2 linked regions of the Blastococcus colisei genome follow. The protein of the gene in region 1 binds, or shares a complex with, the protein of each later gene. Links are inferred from orthologs where the notes say so. Each region holds a gene or a part of one and is shown in the gene's direction. Other genes may lie near its edges.

Region 1 (5,338 bases):
CACACCATGACGATGACCGACCCGATCGCGGACATGCTGACGCGGCTGCGGAACGCCAACCAGGCGTACCACGACACCGCGGTCATGCCGTCCTCGAAGCTCAAGACGCACATCGCGGAGATCCTCCAGCAGGAGGGCTACATCGCCGGCTGGAACGTCAGCGATGTCGAGCGGGACGGCAGCACCTTCAAGCAGCTGCAGATCGACCTGAAGTACGGCCCGAACCGTGAGCGCAGCATCGCCGGCGTCCGGCGCGTGTCGAAGCCCGGTCTCCGGGTCTACGCGAAGTCCACAGCACTGCCCAAGGTCCTCGGTGGCCTCGGCGTCGCGATCATCTCGACGTCGACCGGGCTGCTGACCGACAAGCAGGCGAACAAGAAGGGCGTGGGTGGGGAAGTCCTCGCCTACGTCTGGTAAGGGAGCGAACGACAATGTCACGGATCGGACGACTCCCCATCGCCGTGCCGAGCGGTGTGGACATCGCCATCGACGGTCAGACGGTCAGCGTCAAGGGACCGAAGGGTGCGCTCAGCCACACGGTCGCCGCGCCCATCACGGTGGAGCGCGACGAGGACGGCACGCTGCGCGTGCAGCGTCCCAATGACGAGCGCCAGAACCGCGCTCTCCACGGGCTGTCGCGGACGCTCATCGCCAACATGATCACCGGCGTCACCGAGGGCTACACCAAGACCCTCGAGATCGTCGGTGTCGGATACCGCGTCCAGGCGCGCGGCTCGGACCTCGAGTTCGCCCTGGGCTTCAGCCACCCGGTGCCGGTGAAGGCCCCCGAGGGGATCTCCTTCGCGGTCGAGTCCCCCACCCGACTGCGGGTGAGCGGCATCGACAAGCAGCAGGTCGGCGAGGTCGCGGCCAAGATCCGCAAGATCCGCAAGCCCGACCCGTACAAGGGCAAGGGCGTGCGGTACCAGGGCGAGGTCGTCAAGCGCAAGGTCGGGAAGACGGGTAAGTAATGGCTCAGGCAGAGAAGACCGCTCGGGTCCACAAGCCCGTCGGCACCGACATCAGCACGGCCCGCCGCGTCTCGCGGCTGCGCCGTCACAACCGCCTCCGCAAGCGCGTCGCCGGCACGGCCGAGCGTCCGCGCCTGGTGGTCAAGCGCTCGTCGCGCCACATCCACGTGCAGCTGGTCGACGACACCGTCGGCCGCACGCTGGCCAGCGCCTCGACGATGGACGCCGGCCTGCGCGGCGCCGAGGGTGACAAGTCCGCCCTGGCCCGCCAGGTGGGTGCCCTCATCGCCGACCGGGCGAAGTCCGCCGGCATCTCCGCCGTCGTCTTCGACCGCGGTGGCAATCGGTACGCCGGCCGCATCGCCGCGCTCGCCGACGGCGCCCGTGAGGGTGGGCTGGACTTCTGATGACCAGCACTCGGAACACCGTGCAGAAGCAGATCGAGAGGGACGTCTGATGCCAGGACCACAGCGACGCGGCGGCGGCGCCGGCGGCGGCAACGACCGCCGCGACCGTCGTGACGGCGGGCGGGGCCCCGGGGGCGCGCCCGCCGAGAAGAGCAACTACATCGAGCGCGTGGTGGCCATCAACCGCGTGTCGAAGGTCGTCAAGGGTGGCCGGCGCTTCAGCTTCACCGCCCTGGTGATCGTCGGCGACGGCGACGGCAAGGTCGGCGTGGGCTACGGCAAGGCCAAGGAGGTGCCCGCGGCGATCGCCAAGGGCGTCGAGGAGGCCAAGAAGCACTTCTACGCCGTGCCGCGCATCGCCAGCACCATCCCGCACCCCGTGCAGGGTGAGGCGGCCGCCGGTGTCGTGCTGCTCAAGCCGGCCAGCCCCGGTACCGGTGTCATCGCCGGTGGTCCGGTGCGCGCCGTGCTCGAGTGCGCGGGCATCCACGACGTGCTCTCCAAGAGCCTCGGCTCGTCGAACCCGATCAACATCGTGCACGCCACGATGCAGGCGCTGAAGGACCTCGTCCGCCCCGAGGAGATCGCGGCCCGCCGCGGTCTGCCCCTCGAGGACGTCGCCCCGGCGGCCATGCTCCGTGCGCGTGCGGGTCAGGGAGTCTGAGATGGCACAGCTCAAGATCACCCAGGTCAAGTCGGGGATCGGTCGCAAGCAGAACCAGCGCGAGACGCTGCGGACGCTCGGCCTGAAGCGGATCCACGACTCGGTCGTGCAGGAGGACCGTCCCGAGATCCGCGGGATGGTCGCGACGGTGCCGCACCTCGTCACCGTCGAAGAAATCTGAGGAAAGACTCGCTATGACTCTGAAGGTTCACCACCTGCGTCCGGCCCCGGGCGCCCACACCCCCAAGACGCGAGTCGGCCGTGGTGAGGGCTCCAAGGGCAAGACGGCCGGTCGCGGCACCAAGGGCACCGGCGCACGGGGCAACACCCACGCCCGCTTCGAGGGTGGGCAGACCCCGCTGCACATGCGGCTGCCCAAGCTCTCCGGCTTCAAGAGCCCGAACAAGGTCGTCTTCCAGGTCGTCAACCTCGACCGGATCGCGGCGCTGTTCCCGCAGGGCGGGCCGGTCACCCCGGACACGCTGGTCGAGGCCGGCGCCGTCCGCCGGGGTCAGCCCGTGAAGGTCCTCGGCACCGGTGAGCTCGGCGGTGTCAAGGTCGACGTCCAGGCCCACGCCTTCTCCGCATCCGCCGCCGAGAAGATCGGCGCGGCCGGGGGCAGCACCACCCGTATCTGACGCCGGCGACCCCCGCGAGGCACGAATCGTGCCTCCGCGGGGGTCGTCTGCTGCCCGGCGCGCGCAGGACCGCGCGGGTCCGTTGCTAACCTCACTCGACCGATCAGGGGAGGGCACGTGCTGCAGGCGTTCGCCGCGGCGTTCCGGACGCCAGACCTCCGGCGCAAGCTGCTGTTCTCCCTGGCGATCATCGCCGTGTACCGGCTGGGTGCCGCGGTGCCCGGGCCCGGTGTCTCCGTCGAGGCCATCAACAACTGCCTCGAGCTCGCCCAGGCCTCCGACCAGCGCGACATCTACTCGCTGGTCAACCTGTTCTCCGGCGGCGCGCTGCTGCGGCTGAGCGTCTTCGCGCTCGGGATCATGCCGTACATCACGGCCAGCATCATCGTGCAGCTGCTGGTGGTCGTGATCCCGCGGTTCGAGCAGTTGAAGAAGGAAGGGCAGTCGGGTCAGGCGAAGCTGACCCAGTACACCCGCTACCTGACGATCGCCCTGGCCGTGCTGCAGAGCACCGGCATCATCGCCCTGGCGCGCAGTGGTCAGTTGTTCCCCGGCTGCCCCGACAACATCATCCCGTCGGATTCCGTCTGGTCGACGATCGTCCTGGTGGTCGCGTTGACGGCCGGGACCGCCCTGATCATGTGGCTGGGCGAGCTGCTCACCGAGAAGGGCATCGGCAACGGCATGTCCGTGCTGATCTTCACCTCGATCGCCGCCCGCATCCCGGCCGAGGGCGGTGCGATCCTGCAGACCCGGGGTGGCCTCGTCTTCGCCGTCGTCTGCACCTTCGCGCTGCTGATCATCGGCGCGGTCGTCTACGTGGAACAGGCCCAGCGCCGCATCCCGGTGCAGTACGCCAAGCGCATGGTCGGCCGCCGCATGTACGGCGGGACGTCGACGTATCTGCCGCTCAAGGTGAACCAGGCCGGGGTCATCCCCGTCATCTTCGCCTCGTCGCTGCTGTACCTGCCGCAGCTGATCGTGCAGCTGCAGGGCAACGAGACCGGTGGCGTCCGGCAGTTCTTCGAGACGCACATCATCGACCAGAGCAGCCCGGTCCACATCGCGGTCTTCTTCGGCCTGATCGTCTTCTTCACGTACTTCTACGTGTCGATCACGTTCAACCCGGAGGAGCGGGCCGACGACATGAAGCGATACGGCGGCTTCATCCCCGGTATCCGGCCCGGCCGGCCGACCGCCGAGTACCTGCAGTACGTGCTCTCCCGGATCACCCTCCCCGGGTCGATCTACCTCGGTGTGGTCGCCGTCCTGCCGAACTTCTTCCTCGCCGTCACTCAGGAGGGGCAGAACCAGAACTTCCCGTTCGGTGGCGTCGCAGTGTTGATCATGGTCGGAGTGGGGTTGGAGACGGTGAAGCAGATCGAGACGCAGCTCAACCAGCGCAACTACGAAGGGTTCCTGAAGTAGTGCGCGTCGTCCTCCTGGGGCCGCCCGGAGCGGGCAAGGGCACCCAGGCGCAGATCATCGCCGGCAAGCTCGGCGTCCCCGCTGTCTCGACCGGTGACATCTTCCGGGCCAACGTGAGCGGCCAGACCGAGCTGGGCCAGAAGGCCAAGACCTACATGGACGCCGGCGACCTCGTCCCCGACGAGATCACCGTGGCCATGGTCCGGGACCGCCTGGCCGAATCGGACGCCACGGGTGGGTTCCTGCTCGACGGCTTCCCCCGCACGATCGCCCAGGCCGAGCAGCTGCGGGAGTCGCTGGCCGATCTCGGGCACGGCCTGGACCGCGTGCTGGAGCTCGTCGTGGACGAGGACGAGCTGGTCCGGCGGTTGTCGGGCAGGCGCATGCTCGTCGACGGTCAGATGGTCCAGCGCGACGACGACAAGCCCGAGACGGTGCGGCACCGCCTGCAGGTGTACCGGGAACAGACGGCGCCGCTGTCGGGCTTCTACGAGGCCGAGGGCCTGCTCTCCCGCATCGATGCGATCGGTGAGGTCGAGGAGGTCACCGCCCGCGCGGTGGACGCGCTGGGCTCCGTGGACGGCGACGAGCCGAGCGCAGGCTGAGCGGCGCGAACGTGGGGCGAGGCAGCGCATGAGCGCGGGCATACTGTCTCGCGTCCCGCTGCTGGCGAAGTGGAGTGGACGCATGATCCAGATCAAGACACCGCACGAGATCGAACTCATGCGTGCGTCGGGGCTCATCACTGCGGGAGCCCACGCCGCGGTCAGGGCCGCCATCCGCCCCGGGGTCAGCACCGGTGAGCTCGACGCCATCGCCGAGGACCACATCCGGTCCCACGGCGCGGTGCCGAACTTCCTCGGCTACCACGGGTTCACCGGCACCATCTGCGCATCGATCAACGACGAGATCGTGCACGGGATCCCCGACCCCGACCGCCGGCTCGCCGACGGTGACAACATCTCCATCGACTGCGGCGCGATCCTGCAGGGCTGGCACAGCGACGCCGCCGTCACGATGACGGTGGGGGAGCCCTCACTCGAGGACGCCGCTCTCCTGGAGATCACCGAGCGCTCGATGTGGGCCGGTCTGGCGAAGGCGATCGCCGGCGGGCGGCTGACCGACATCAGCCACGCGGTGGAGCAGACCATCAGGGCCGAGTCGCACCCGTACGGCATCGTCGATCACTACGGCGGCCACGGCATCGGCACCGAGATGCATCAGGACCCG
Region 2 (5,960 bases), 210 kb from region 1 along the record:
ACCTACAACCGGCTCAACCGGGAGGTCCCATGGAGATCGTGGTCCGAGGTCGCAACGTCGAGGTTCCGGAGCACTACCGCCAGCACGTGGAAGACAAGGTCGGTCAGCTGGAGCGGTTCGACGCCAAGCTGTCCCGCATCGACGTGGAACTGTTCCACGAGAAGAACCCCCGCCAATCGGCGGCCTGCCAGCGTGTGGAGATCACGCTGCGCGGCAAGGGCCCCGTCGTCCGCGCCGAAGCCGCAGGCCCCGACTTCTACGCCGCACTCGACATGGCGTGCGCGAAGCTCGACAACCGGCTCCGTCGCGCCGCCGACCGCCGCCGCGTGCACCACGGCCGGCGCACACCGGCCAGTGTGCGGATCACCGGCAACACGGCCGCGGAGGTCGGCGCCATCGACGCCCTGGAGCTCGATCGCCAGCTCGCCGAGGGGCCACACGTGACCGACCTCGACGAGCACCTGCCCGGCCGTGTCGTGCGCGAGAAGCACCATCCGGCCACCCCCATGACCGTCGACCAGGCCCTGCACGAGATGGAGCTGGTCGGCCACGACTTCTTCCTCTTCCAGTGCGCCGACACCGGGCAGCCGACGGTCGTCTACCGCCGGCACGCCTACGACTACGGCCTCATCCGGCTGACCGAGGTGCCGCAGAACGGCAGCGGGCCGGCGTCCTCCCGCACGGCCGAGCAGCCGGCCGTCTCCACCGCCTGACGCGCCCGTCCCTGGAGTCGATCATCGTCTGCATGCACGACGAGCGGCAGGACACGCCGCAGGATCGAGCAGGTGGACGATGATCCACTCCGGGGGTCAGGCGCTCTGTCGCCCGAACAGGACGGCGTCGGCCGTCCGGCGGTCGCGGTAGTCCAGACAGCGCCGGACGATGCCCTCCTCCTCGAACCCCGCCCGTCGGGCCACCGACAGCGGGGCGGTGTTGGCCACGTCGACGAAGAGGTGCACCCGGGCGGCGCCGTGCGCGAAGGCCCACTCGACGAGATCACCCGCCGCCTCGGCCGCGTAGCCCTTGCCGCGGGCCCAGTGCGCCGTCCAGTAGCCGATCTCCGGTCCCAGGCGGCCGGCCGTCAGCGCGTGCATGCCGCAGGAGCCGACGAGGTCTCCATCGGCTTCCACCACGCAGCCCAGGTCGGTGCCGCCGGCTCGGGCGCGCGGCGCGACACCGGTGACGTACTCGACGGCGGCCTCGCGGGTGTAGGGCGAGGGCAGCGCACTGAGCCACCGCGTGATCTCCGGGTCCGGGCAGGCACGGAAGACCGCGTCCACGTCGTCCACCCGGTAGGGACGCAGCACGAGCCGGTCGGTGCGGCCCCGTCCCGGGTCCCACCGCGAGCTCGCGAGTGGTGGGGAGGACGGGGTGTTTCTCAGGCGTTGCCCAGAACCCTGTCGACCGAGATCTCGAGGACGACGCGGGCCGGGTTCTCGCGGGGCTGCCGGTAGCGCCGGGCGTAGCGCTGCACGGCGTCGGCGACCGCGGCCGCGTCGTCGCGGACCACCGCCGTCCCCTCGAGGGTGATCCAGCGCCGGCCGTCGACCTGGCAGACGGCGACCCGCTGCTGTCCGGTGCGCACGTGCCGGGCCTTCGCCGACGTGCCGGAGGTGATCACCCGTGCGGTGGCCGTCGGGACGTCGTACGTGACGCCGACCGGGACCACGTGCGGGCTGCCGTCGGCGCGCAGCGTGGTGAGGGTCGCCAGGTGCCGTTCGGTCAGCAGGTCGAGCAGGCCGGCGTCGAGGTCATGGGGATCGTGGGGCACGCGGGAAGGCTACGGAGCGGGTGCTGTGCCGTACTGGCTGATCCGAGCGCGCACGCCGCCTACGCTGGGGTCGTGGTGTTCCAGAAGCTTCTCCGTGCCGGCGAGGGCAAGCTCGTCCGTCGGCTGTCCAAGATCGCCGACGCGGTCGAGTCCTACGCCGACGAGACCGGTGCGCTCAGCGACGCGGAGCTCCAGGCCAGGACAGACGAGTTCAAGGAGCGTTACGCCGACGGGGAGTCCCTCGACGCGCTGCTCCCCGAGGCGTTCGCCGTCGTCCGCGAGGCGGCCACCCGCACCCTCGGCCAGCGGCACTACCGGGTCCAGCTGATGGGCGGGGCCGCGCTGCACCTGGGCAACATCGCCGAGATGAAGACCGGTGAAGGCAAGACCCTCACCGGCGTGCTGGCGGCCTACCTGAATGCCCTGGCCGGCAACGGCGTGCACGTCGTCACGACCAACGACTACCTGGCCTCGCGCGACGCCGAGTGGATGGGGCGGGTGCACCGGTTCCTCGGCCTGACCGTCGGCACCATCGTCTCCGGTCAGCGTCCGGACGTGCGCCGCGAGCAGTACGCCTGCGACATCACCCACGGCACCAACAACGAGTTCGGCTTCGACTACCTGCGCGACAACATGGCCGGCAGCCGGGCCGACCTGGTGCAGCGCGGGCACCACTTCGCGATCGTCGACGAGGTCGACTCGATCCTCATCGACGAGGCCCGCACGCCGCTGATCATCAGTGGCCCGGCGGGTGACGCCCAGAGCAACCGGTGGTACGGGGAGTTCGCCCGGATCGCGCCGATGCTCAAGCGCGACGTCCACTACGAGGTGGAGGAGGGCAAGCGCACCGTCGCCATCACCGAGGAGGGCGTGGAGTTCGTCGAGGACCAGCTCGGCATCGAGAACCTCTACGAGGCGGCCAACACCCCGCTGATCAGCTTCCTGAACAACTCGCTGAAGGCCAAGGAGCTCTTCCACCGGGACCAGCAGTACATCGTCAGCAACGGCGAGGTGCTCATCGTCGACGAGTTCACCGGCCGCGTGCTCTCCGGCCGCCGCTACAACGAGGGCATGCACCAGGCCATCGAGGCCAAGGAGAAGGTGCAGATCAAGGACGAGAACCAGACTCTCGCCACGATCACGCTGCAGAACTACTTCCGGCTCTACGAGAAGCTCTCCGGGATGACCGGCACGGCCCAGACCGAGGCCGCCGAGCTCAACCAGACCTACAAGCTGGGCGTCGTCCCCATCCCGACGAACCGGCCGATGGTCCGGGAGGACCGCTCCGACGTCATCTACAAGACGGAGAAGGCGAAGTTCGACTCCGTCGTCGACGACATCGCCGAGCGGCACGAGGCCGGACAGCCGGTGCTGGCGGGTACCGCCAGTGTCGAGAAGTCCGAGATCCTGTCGAAGTACCTGCTCAAGCGCGGCATCAAGCACGAGGTGCTGAACGCGAAGAACCACGCGCGTGAGGCCGCGATCATCGCGCAGGCCGGCCGCCTCGGCGCGGTCACCGTGGCCACCAACATGGCCGGCCGCGGTACCGACATCGTGCTGGGCGGCAACCCCGAGTTCATCGCCGACGAGCGCCTGCGGGCCCGGGGCCTGTCGCCGGCGGAGACGCCGGAGGAGTACGAGGCCGCGTGGGACGAGGCCCTCGACGCCGCCAAGGCGCAGGTCAAGGCCGAGCACGAGGAGGTCGTCGACGCCGGCGGTCTCTACGTCCTGGGCACCGAGCGGCACGAGAGCCGCCGCATCGACAACCAGCTGCGCGGCCGGTCCGGCCGTCAGGGCGACCCGGGGGAGTCGCGGTTCTACCTCTCCCTGGGCGACGACCTGATGCGCCGGTTCAACGGACCGATGCTCGAGTCGATGATGAACACCCTGCGGGTGCCCGACGACCAGCCGATCGAGTCGAAGATGGTCAGCCGGGCGATCCTGTCGGCGCAGACCCAGGTCGAGCAGCAGAACTTCGAGGTCCGCAAGGACGTCCTGAAGTACGACGAGGTGCTCAACCGGCAGCGCATGGTCATCTACGACGAGCGCCGCAAGGTGCTCGACGGGCAGGACCTGCACGTGCAGATCCAGTCGATGGTCGACGACGTCATCAGTGCCTACGTCGACGGCGCGACCGAGATCGGCTACGCCGAGGACTGGGACCTCCAGCAGCTGTGGACCGGGCTCAAGGCGCTCTACCCGGTCGGCCTCGACATCCAGGAGCTGCTGGACCGGGTGGCCGAGGGCGACCAGTCCTCGCTGGCCCCCGAGGTGCTCAAGCAGGAGCTGCTGGACGACGTGCACCGCGCCTACGAGGAGCGGGAGGCCGCCCTCGGCTCGGAGGTCATGCGCGAGCTGGAGCGGCGGGTGCTGCTCTCGGTGCTGGACCGCAAGTGGCGCGAGCACCTCTACGAGATGGACTACCTGCGGGCCGGCATCCACCTGCGAGCGATGGCCAACCGGGACCCGGTCGTGGAGTACCAGCGCGAGGGCTACGACATGTTCAACGCGATGCTCGACGGCATCAAGGAGGAGTCCGTCGGCTTCCTGTTCAACCTCGAGGTGAAGACCAGGGAGGAGCAGGACGTCGAGGCCAGGGCCAAGCAGGCCGAGGCCGAGGCCAAGGCACTCGCGGCCGCCCAGGAGGGCACCGCGCGCGTGCTGGCCCGGCAGGCCGCAGAGGCCAAGTCCGCCGCCCAGGGGCAGGCGGCCGCCGCGCCGTCCGCCCCGTCCGCGCCGTCCGCGCCGTCCGCGTCGGGCAACGGGACGGCGACGCCCACGGCCCGCCGGTCGGGGGCGGCGAAGCCGGCCGCTGCTGCTGCTCCCGCGGTGGCCGCGCCGACGCCGTCGGGCACGGGCCCGCAGCTGGACGTCAAGGGTCTCGACGCGCCGCGGCGGAGCCCCGAGCAGCTCAGCTACTCCGCGCCCAGCCTGGACAGCTCGGCGGCGGAATCCGGCAAGGCGAAGGCGGCCAAGTCGGCGACGGTGAGCGGTACCAAGGAGACGCCCCGCAACGCCCCCTGCCCCTGCGGCTCGGGCAAGAAGTACAAGCAGTGCCACGGGTCGGCAGCGAACAACTAGACCGCATCCGCACAGCGCCCCCGTCGAGCACCTCGGCGGGGGCGCTGTCGTTCCCGGTTCAGCCGATCTGCAGGGCGGTGCACCGCCAGCGGCCGTCGATGCCCTCCAGCCGGGCGGCGACGGCGTGGGCCCGTCCGGCCCGCCGGGCGACGGCGCTGATCTCCGCGACGCCGTCGACCGGTTCGCTGACGTGGACGGGACCCACGAGCAGCGGACCGGTGCCCTCGGTGCACCACCGCGGGCGCCGGCCCTGGATCAGGGCGGTGAAGACCGCGAGCGAGGTCATCGCCTGCACCTGGGTGAGCGGTCGGTGTCCCGCCAGTGCCTCGAGGGTGCACGTGACCAGGCGACGTCCGGTCACCCGGGCGTCCGGGAGCTCGGCGCGCACCGACCAGGACGGGCCGAAATCGTCGTCCGGTCGTCCCACCGTGCGGGCGGCGAGGGGCCGGGGCCCCGGGCGGTGTGCGGGCCGGGGCGCGGTGACGCCCGGCAGCACGAGCCGCAGCGGCAACCGCTCGTCGTCCAGAGGTGGTTGCGGCGTGGGGACGACGACCAGCCGCAGAGGCGGCCGTGCGGCCAGGGGGGACGGCTCGGGTGCGCGGGTGGAGGCGGTCATCGGGTAACTCCGGGGATCGTCGGTCGGTCGAGGGGCGCGGGTGGACGGGGGCTCATGTCGACTCCGGCGGGCGCAGCACCTGGCCGGGCAGCAGGCGGTCGGGGTCGGGACCGATGACGTCGGCATTCGCCGCCCACCAGGCATGCACCGCCCGGGCGGTCTCGCCGTCCGTCGGCGGCATCCCCGCCCGTTCGAGCAGGCGGGCCTCCGCGATGTGCCAGAGGCAGTCGCCGCGGACGACGACGTGTGATCCCCGCTCCGGGGCGGCGGGTTGCTCCGCAGGCCAATCGGGCACCGACGTGGGCGCAGGTGCGGCGGCCGGAACCGCCGCGGCGGGCCAGTCGGGTACGCCCACGGCCGGTGCGGCGGCCGCTGCCGCAGGGGCCGTGACGGTGACCGCCACTCCGGCGATCGGGGCTGCTACACCGAGGCCGAGACCCAGGAGCAGGCCGGCGCTGCGTCGCGCGCCGGCCGGCAGGAGCACCTGGGTGG

Evidence for each region.
Region 2: the proteins of secY (region 1) and secA are in contact, whole or in part, in a crystal structure (PDB 3DIN), measured with the Thermotoga maritima proteins. The link is inferred for Blastococcus colisei from one-to-one orthologs. Residues at the interface, in WP_004081795.1 of Thermotoga maritima: Glu108, Gly109, Glu110, Glu111, Ala236, Glu237, Arg238, Arg239, Ile240, Thr241, Ile242, Gln243, Tyr244, Ala245, Arg246, Arg247, Val248, Thr249, Gly250, Arg251, Arg252, Val253, Tyr254, Gly256, Ala257, Ser258, Thr259, Tyr260, Leu261, Pro262; in WP_004082002.1 of Thermotoga maritima: Glu261, Ala262, Arg263, Lys300, Ala301, Arg302, Thr303, Ile304, Ile305, Leu323, Tyr324, Asp325, Pro326, Val329, Ser330, Tyr333, Ile336, Lys340, Phe345, Val349, Glu363, Phe364, Tyr374, Ser375, Gly376, Gly377, Glu393, Ile395, Thr482, Ser483.

The regions. Positions count from the first base shown.
Region 1 is NZ_VFQE01000001.1:751,536-756,873, forward strand. Bases 2,061-4,952 are described here. They hold secY (preprotein translocase subunit SecY), read left to right. Parts: upstream 2,061-2,797; coding sequence 2,798-4,108; downstream 4,109-4,952. Other genes in these bases: rpmD (50S ribosomal protein L30), read left to right, coding at 2,061-2,223; rplO (50S ribosomal protein L15), read left to right, coding at 2,237-2,680; FHU33_RS03625 (adenylate kinase), read left to right, coding at 4,108-4,713; map (type I methionyl aminopeptidase), read left to right, coding at 4,796-4,952. Outside these bases: rpsH (30S ribosomal protein S8), read left to right, coding at 13-417; rplF (50S ribosomal protein L6), read left to right, coding at 432-971; rplR (50S ribosomal protein L18), read left to right, coding at 971-1,378; rpsE (30S ribosomal protein S5), read left to right, coding at 1,428-2,042; more of rpmD, read left to right, coding at 2,044-2,060; more of map, read left to right, coding at 4,953-5,338. UniProt on the Escherichia coli protein: The central subunit of the protein translocation channel SecYEG. Consists of two halves formed by TMs 1-5 and 6-10.
Region 2 is NZ_VFQE01000001.1:962,594-968,553, forward strand. What follows is about bases 1,539-5,052. They hold secA (preprotein translocase subunit SecA), read left to right. Parts: upstream 1,539-1,843; coding sequence 1,844-4,852; downstream 4,853-5,052. Other genes in these bases: FHU33_RS04565 (pyridoxamine 5'-phosphate oxidase family protein), read right to left, coding at 1,539-1,771; FHU33_RS04575 (Rv3235 family protein), read right to left, coding at 4,911-5,052. In the rest of the region: hpf (ribosome hibernation-promoting factor, HPF/YfiA family), read left to right, coding at 30-713; FHU33_RS04560 (GNAT family N-acetyltransferase), read right to left, coding at 810-1,307; more of FHU33_RS04565, read right to left, coding at 1,379-1,538; more of FHU33_RS04575, read right to left, coding at 5,053-5,468; FHU33_RS04580 (LysM peptidoglycan-binding domain-containing protein), read right to left, coding at 5,521-5,960. UniProt on the Escherichia coli protein: Required for protein export, interacts with the SecYEG preprotein conducting channel.